DNA from 3 places in the Enterovirga sp. CN4-39 genome. Region 2 is predicted to be linked to each of the others. Evidence: predicted binding sites of a transcription regulator. Region 2 holds the regulator's gene; each other region holds the start of a gene.

Region 1 (2,262 bases), on a different contig from region 2:
TCCTCCGAATCCCACGCGCCCGTGACCGTGACCTTGTCGCCCGGCTCGTCCTCCGTGTGGAGCGTCTTGCCGAGGCGGTCCTGGTTCTTGGCGATGAGCCCGGAGGCGGCCGCGAGGATGTGGCCTGTCGAGCGATAGTTGCGCTCCAGGCGGATCACGGTCGCGCCCGGAAAGTCGTGTTCGAAGCGCAGGATGTTGTCGACCTCGGCGCCGCGCCAGCCATAGATCGACTGGTCGTCGTCGCCGACGCAGCAGAGGTTCTTCCGCGCCTGCGCAAGCAGCCTCAGCCACAGATACTGCGCGACGTTCGTGTCCTGGTACTCGTCGACCAGGATGTAGCGGAAGCGCTGGTGATACTGGTCCAGCACGTCGGGGTTGTCGCGCCAGAGCCGCAGGCATTCGAGCAGGAGGTCGCCGAAATCGACGGCGTTCAGCGTCTTCAGCCGCTCCTGGTAGGCGGCGTAGAGGGACGCCCCGCGGCCGTTGGCGAAGGAGGCGGCCTCGCCGGGCTGCACCTCCTTCGGCTGCAATCCGCGGTTCTTCCAGCCGTCGATGAAGGAGGCGAGGGCGCGCGCCGGCCAGCGCTTCTCGTCGATCCCGTCCGCCGTGATCACCTGTTTCAGCAGCCGGAGCTGGTCGTCGACGCCGAGGATCGTGAAGTCGGAGCGCAGTCCGACGAGCTCGGCATGGCGGCGCAGGACCTTGGTGCCGATGGCGTGGAACGTGCCGAGCCAGGGCATGCCTTCGCCCGCCGGCCCGACCAGCGCCGCGATGCGCTCCTTCATCTCGCGCGCGGCCTTGTTGGTGAAGGTCACGGCGAGGATGTTCGAAGGCCACGCCTTCCCGGTCGCGATCAGGTGCGCGATGCGGGTCGTGAGCACGCGCGTCTTGCCGGTGCCGGCGCCGGCCAGCACGAGCACGGGACCTTCCGTGGCCTCCACGGCCTGGCGCTGCTCGGGGTTGAGGCCGCCGAGATATCCGCCGGGCCCGGCGGAGGGTGGCGCGACGGCAGCCCGGGCCCGCTCCGAGATGGAGGGACGGCGGGGCTCGTCCGATTGCGGCTCGACGAAGTCGGGCGCGGGGAGGGCGCTGGCGCGATTCATCGTCTCATCTCTGGATCAAATCGCGAACGCCGTCGAGGCGCGCAGGGTCGCGCCTGCGACCGTACCTGTGGGATTTCGCCGCGAACCCGTGCGGGCGAGGCGGGTTTAGCCCCATATAGGCACGAGGTCACCCGCTCAGGAGAGCATCATGAGAATGGCCATCATCGGTATGACGCTGGCAGCGGGTTTTGCCGGCGCGACCCCAGCCCTCGCGCAGATCGAGCGTCTGCCCGAGACGAGCCGCTCGGAGGCCCAGGCGGGCGCGATCAACCGCTCGCTGGATGCGCAGAGCCGCTCGCGCATTCAGACCCAGCAGAACCAGTTCGAGATCAACTCGCTGCGCAACGAGAGTTCGCGCGCGACCGCGCCGATCGTCGTCGCGCCGCCGATCGCGGTCCCGGTGCGCTGACGCGTCCCGCCGCGTTCTTGACCCCGGGTCGGCCGGCTCGCAAGATCGACGCGTTCAAGTGAGCCGGGTGTGGCTTCATGTCCGCGACTGCGAAAGCACGGCCGACCGATGACGTGATGTTCGTTCGCAAGGCGCCGTCGGCAGTTCTTCCCGAACTGACGATGGTCGTTCTCCTGCGACCGGCACACACGGACAGCGGGGTCATCAAGCCCGCGGGCTCCACCGGCGCGATCGTCGGCATTTGGGGCGACGGGCAAGCCTACGAGGTTGAATTCAGGGAGCCTCAGGGGGGCACTCGCGACCGTTCCCGCCGGCGATCTGCGTCCGGCCTGAGCGAGGTGGTCGAGCGGCCGCCCGAACTTGCAGTCAGCGCGACGAAGCTCCTTCGCTACCTTCTCGATCCCGATCACCCGGTGGGCGGGCCCAAGGCCGTCTTCTTTCTCGGTCAGGGCTTCGCGGTCTCCGATGCGCCCGCACTGGCGCGCGCTCTGATCGAGATCACGCCACGGGCGGGACCGTCACCCGGACCGAGACGCAGCACGGTTCGAAGTTCATCTTCGAAGGGCCCCTCACTACACCCTCTGGGAAGAGGCCGAATATCCGCTCCGTTTGGTTGCAGAGTTCTCCAGGGAGTGCGGCCAGCCTCGTGACAGCCTATCCGATCTGATCCGGGCTGGTGACGGATGGCGCATTGCTGGCGCCCGCCCGCCCCGCCTTGATGCCGACCGAGCGGCCGAGGCCGGGCGGGCG
Region 2 (2,262 bases):
TCTGGCTCTGCTCGGGCGGCTTCGGCCGCGTCACCTTCAGGGCGCAGCCGCTGGGCGCCCCATCGAGCCTCACGGCGTCGTCGCCCTCGGCAATGGAGAAGTCGACGAAGAAGGTCGGGTCGTAGACCTCCAGCGTGAAGGCGCGGTCCGCCTTGGCCGGGCTGCGCAGCGGCAGGTCGAAGGTCAGCGTCAGCACGTTGTCCTGGAAGGCGGTCGTGTAGTTCGCCGGCTCGCCGAAGGAGAGCTTGCTCCCATTCGCCTTGGCGTTCGTGAAGAAGCCCTGCTCGGCCAGCGCCTCCATGTTGATCTTGGCGAGCTCGCTCATCTTGTCGGGCGCGAGCTTGCCGTCAGGCCCCTTCTCGAAGCCCTGGACGGCATAGGCCGAATAGGCCTCGTCGAAGGTCCAGCCATGGCGGATGCCGGTGATCCGCCCCGTCGCGTCGTAGAGGATGGTGGCCTTCGACTTCACCCAGACATGGGGGTGGGCCATCGCCCCGGTGGAGAGCAGGGCTAGGACGAGGCCGGCGCCGAGACTGTTGACGAATCGCATGTTCAGAGGCTGACGCGCAGAGGTAAGCGCCCCGGTTAACGGCCGAAATCGGCTGAAAAGCGACGCTTGTGGAACACAGCAGGAACGGCTAACTTGTTCTTGCTTTGTTTCGAGCGCGAGTCGGAACGCCGCGCGGAGGTGACGATGCTGACCCGCAAGCAGAACGAGCTGCTTCGCTTCATTCACGAGCGCCTGCGTGAGACAGGCGTGCCGCCATCCTTTGACGAGATGAAGGAGGCGCTCGACCTGAAGTCGAAATCCGGCATCCACCGGCTGATCACGGCGCTCGAGGAGCGCGGCTTCATCCGCCGCCTGCCCAATCGGGCACGGGCGCTGGAGGTGATCAAGCTGCCCGAGCCGATGGCGCGGCCGAAATTCTCGCCGAGCGTCGTCGAGGGCGGCTTCGGCAAGCCGCGAGGCATACCGACCCCGCCTCCCGCCCCCGCCTCTGCGTCGGACAGCCGGGCGATGCAGATCCCCGTCATGGGGCGGATTGCGGCCGGCACGCCCATCAGCGCCATTCAGAACAGCTCCCACACGATCACCGTCTCGCCCGAGTTCCTGGGCGGCGGCGAGCATTACGCGCTCGAGGTCCGCGGCGATTCCATGGTGGATGCGGGAATCCTCGACGGCGACACCGTCGTGATCAAGCGCCAGGACACGGCGAATACGGGCGACATCATCGTGGCCCTGATCGACGACGACGAGGCGACGCTGAAGCGCTTCCGCCGCCGCGGCTCCTCCATCGCGCTCGAGGCTGCGAATCCCGCCTACGAGACGCGCGTCCTCGGACCGGACCGCGTGAAGATCCAGGGCAAGCTCGTCAGCCTCGTCCGGCGCTACTGATCACGGGCCGGGATCGCCGTCCGGCGCCTCTGCCGGCGGGAGATCCGGCTCCGCCGCTGCCTCCGGCGGGTCGGCGGGAGGCGGTCGGGACGAGCTTGCGGCCGAGCTCGGCGTTCGGGCTGCAGCTCGGAAGGCGACGGCTTTGGGCAGCCAGGGCCGGGTCTCGTCCGGGCGCCGCGCCGTCGCGAGCGTGAAGCCGGTCTCCGTGGCCCGGATCGCCGTGGCGCCATGTCCGGCGAGATGCTCGCGGTCGATGACGATCGAGGCGGCGCAGCCGGCCGGAGAGGTCAGGCGGGAGATCACGATCGCCGCGCGCCGGCAATCCTCGCGGAAGCCGCGTCGATCCTCAAGATAGGAGACGTATCGGCCACCCGAGAGGAGAACCGTGCAGCCGATCGGGTCGCAACGCGCTCCCGTGCGGATCGCAGGATCAGTCCCCTTCCGCCCGTCGCCGTCCGCCTTGAGCCATTGCTCCGCCGTGAAGGAGGGAACGCGGCCGACCACTACGAGCCGCCCGTCCTGCCCGCGGATCGCGGCTCCCGAGCCGTCCCGGGCGACATAGACGTCCTGGCGCGCCGATCCGAAGGCGGCGACAAGGCCGAGGGCGGCCGGCGCCACGGCCAGCCAGCGGAGCCCCGAGACGAACAGGGTGGCGCAGAGAAGCGCCACGACGAGCAGCATCAGCGCTCCATGGCCGAAAGCCGGGACCGTGACGCTCGCGCCACCGAGCGACGCCACCCATCCGGACAGCCCGAGAACCGCCTCGACCCCAACCCCCATCGCCCACCAGACCGGGCGGTCCAGGCCGAACGGGTAGGCGAGCGTGCCCAGAACCGCGCAGGGCATGACCAGGAAGGACACGAGCG
Region 3 (2,262 bases), on a different contig from region 2:
GAGGCTTGGGTGTCGATCAGGGTCGCATCCAGCATGGTGCCCCGCTTCAGCATCAGCCCGGCCGCGTCGAGCTGCCGGTCAAGTTCGGCGAAGAGCTCCTTCAGGCATCCTGCCTCGATCAGGCGAAGACGGAAGCGGCACAGCGTCGCGTGGTCAGGCACGCCGTCGGCCAGGGCGAGGCCGACAAAGCGGCGGAACGACAGCCGATTCGCCAAGGCCTCCTCCAGGCCCGCATCCGACAGCCCATACAGCGACTGCAACAGTAGGGCCTTGAACATCACCAGCGGCTCGTAACCCGGACGGCCGGGACCCCGATCGCGAAACCCGGCGAGACGGGCCTCGAACCCCGACCAGTCGACCAAAGCCAACAGCCGGTCCAGCCGACCCGGCCGCGCCCGATCCGGCAGAAGCGCATCCGCAAAGCTCATCTGACCCGTGCGCTTCGCCGACATCCCGAAACTCCCGCTCACAGCAGAGAATCACGATGGGAGGATTTTGCAACGGTCCCGTGCGTGGGAGAGGGTCGGATGCGCAGCATCCGGGGTGAGGGATGGACCTTTGTTGGATGAAGCGAGGCCGTATTGCCGTTGCGGCAAGGAGATCGATCCGGCCGCAGCACAACCCTCACCCAGCCGCTTTCGGCGTCCGACCCTCTCCCCGCCGGGGAGAGCGACTGTGTTCGCGATCAAGCGTCTTGCTGTTGCCATGGCTGCCTGTCGCGAAGGGTGGCGTTAAGGACGGTGAGGAGCTTCCGGGCAACGGCAACGAGGGCGACGAGCTTGGGCTTGCCGGCCTGAACCAGCTTATCCCTGAAGGCCTTGAGGTGCGGATTGTAGCGGGCGGCTGCCATGGCTCCCGTGAAGAGGACAGCCCGCACGGAGGCCCGTCCGCCGCCAATGAAGCTCCGGCCCCTCCAGGTACCGGACTGGCGGGTCCAGGGAGCAAGGCCGGCAAGGGCCGCGATCTGGCGGCGGTCAAGGCGACCGAGCTCGGGCAACTCGGCCAGCATGGTCCGATCCCAACTACGATGGCGTCCATCCTGTCCCGTCCTTGCACAAGCGGGCTTCGCGTCGCGGCCCAAGCGACTGTTCAGGTCCGATGGAACGGCACGCGATGACCCGCGCTCGCCCACGGGCTTGGCGTCCCTCAGGGTGCCCGGTCTCTCGCCTGCCACCGCAACCGGCATCATGCCAGATCCGGACAAGGCGGACTTACAAGGGTGGCGCGTAACGCTTGTTCACAAGCGCTTGATAGCGGCTCCCGCTACGCTTGCTCCCCCTGGATGGCCCGCTTAAGTGAGGGAACATTCAGCGAACGTACGATGGACGAGCGGCTCACGAGGAAACTTCGCATCCTGGCCGATGCGGCGAAATACGACGCCTCCTGCGCCTCCTCGGGCGCGCCGAAGCGCTCGGCCGGGCGCGACGGGATCGGGTCCACCAACAAGATCGGGATCTGCCATTCCTACACGCCTGACGGGCGGTGCGTGTCTCTGCTGAAGATCCTGCTAACGAACTACTGCCTGTTCGACTGTGCCTATTGCATCAACCGCCGTTCCTCCAACGTGGAGCGGGCGCGCTTCTCCGTGCAGGAGGTCGTGGACATCACGATCGCCTTCTACAAGCGCAACTACATCGAGGGACTGTTCCTCTCCTCCGGCATCATCCGCTCGCCGGATTATACGATGGAGCAGCTGGTGCTGGTCGCGAAGACGTTGCGGCAGCAGCACGGCTATCGGGGCTACATTCATCTCAAGACCATTCCCGAGGCGAGCCCCTGGCTGATCGAGCAGGCCGGCCTCTGGGCGGACAGGCTCTCGGTCAATCTCGAGCTGCCGACCGACGAGGGCCTGAAAAGCTTCGCGCCCGAGAAGCAGGCCGGGACCATCAAGGCCGCGATGGGCCAGATGCGCGAGCGCATCGACGAAGCCAAGGCCGAGAAGCGTTCCTTCTCGCCGGCCGGGCAATCGACACAACTCATCGTCGGGGCGGACGCGGCGAGCGATGCGGACGTGCTGCGCACCACGGCTAACCTTTATGACCGCTACGCGCTCCGGCGCGTCTATTTCTCGGCCTTCAGCCCTATCCCGGACACGACGTCGAAGCTGCCGGCCAAGGCGCCTCCCCTGCAGCGCGAGAACCGGCTGTATCAGGCAGACTGGCTGCTGCGGCACTACGAGTTCGAGGTCGAGGAGATCGCCTCCGCGACCGAGGGCGGCATGCTCGACCTCGAGGTCGACCCGAAGCTCGCTTGGGCGCTGAA

The links. Region 2 encodes LexA, which represses DNA repair genes until DNA is damaged. Its sites were predicted from a motif close to TGTTCNNNNTGTGTTCNG; they were not measured.
Region 1: ACO2SS_RS19330 (ATP-dependent helicase) is a predicted target of LexA. The motif match lies at 1,115-1,132, and genes of this name have one in related genera.
Region 3: ACO2SS_RS14470 (putative DNA modification/repair radical SAM protein) is a predicted target of LexA. The motif match lies at 1,300-1,317, and genes of this name have one in related genera.

Annotation. Positions count from the first base shown of each region.
Region 1 covers NZ_JBMSEF010000012.1:135,309-137,570, reverse strand. The annotation lists gene ACO2SS_RS19330 (ATP-dependent helicase) at 1-1,103, opposite strand, end outside; gene ACO2SS_RS19325 (hypothetical protein) at 1,252-1,512, shown strand; partial or broken gene ACO2SS_RS19320 (hypothetical protein) at 1,590-1,997, shown strand; gene ACO2SS_RS19315 (hypothetical protein) at 2,066-2,179, shown strand; gene ACO2SS_RS19310 (thioesterase family protein) at 2,167-2,262, opposite strand, start outside.
Region 2 covers NZ_JBMSEF010000001.1:44,548-46,809, reverse strand. The annotation lists gene ACO2SS_RS00215 (DUF1007 family protein) at 1-550, opposite strand, end outside; gene lexA (transcriptional repressor LexA) at 695-1,396, shown strand; gene ACO2SS_RS00205 (ComEC/Rec2 family competence protein) at 1,397-2,262, opposite strand, start outside.
Region 3 covers NZ_JBMSEF010000008.1:39,993-42,254, forward strand. The annotation lists gene ACO2SS_RS14460 (IS5 family transposase) at 1-452, opposite strand, end outside; partial or broken gene ACO2SS_RS14465 (transposase) at 686-1,015, opposite strand; gene ACO2SS_RS14470 (putative DNA modification/repair radical SAM protein) at 1,322-2,262, shown strand, end outside.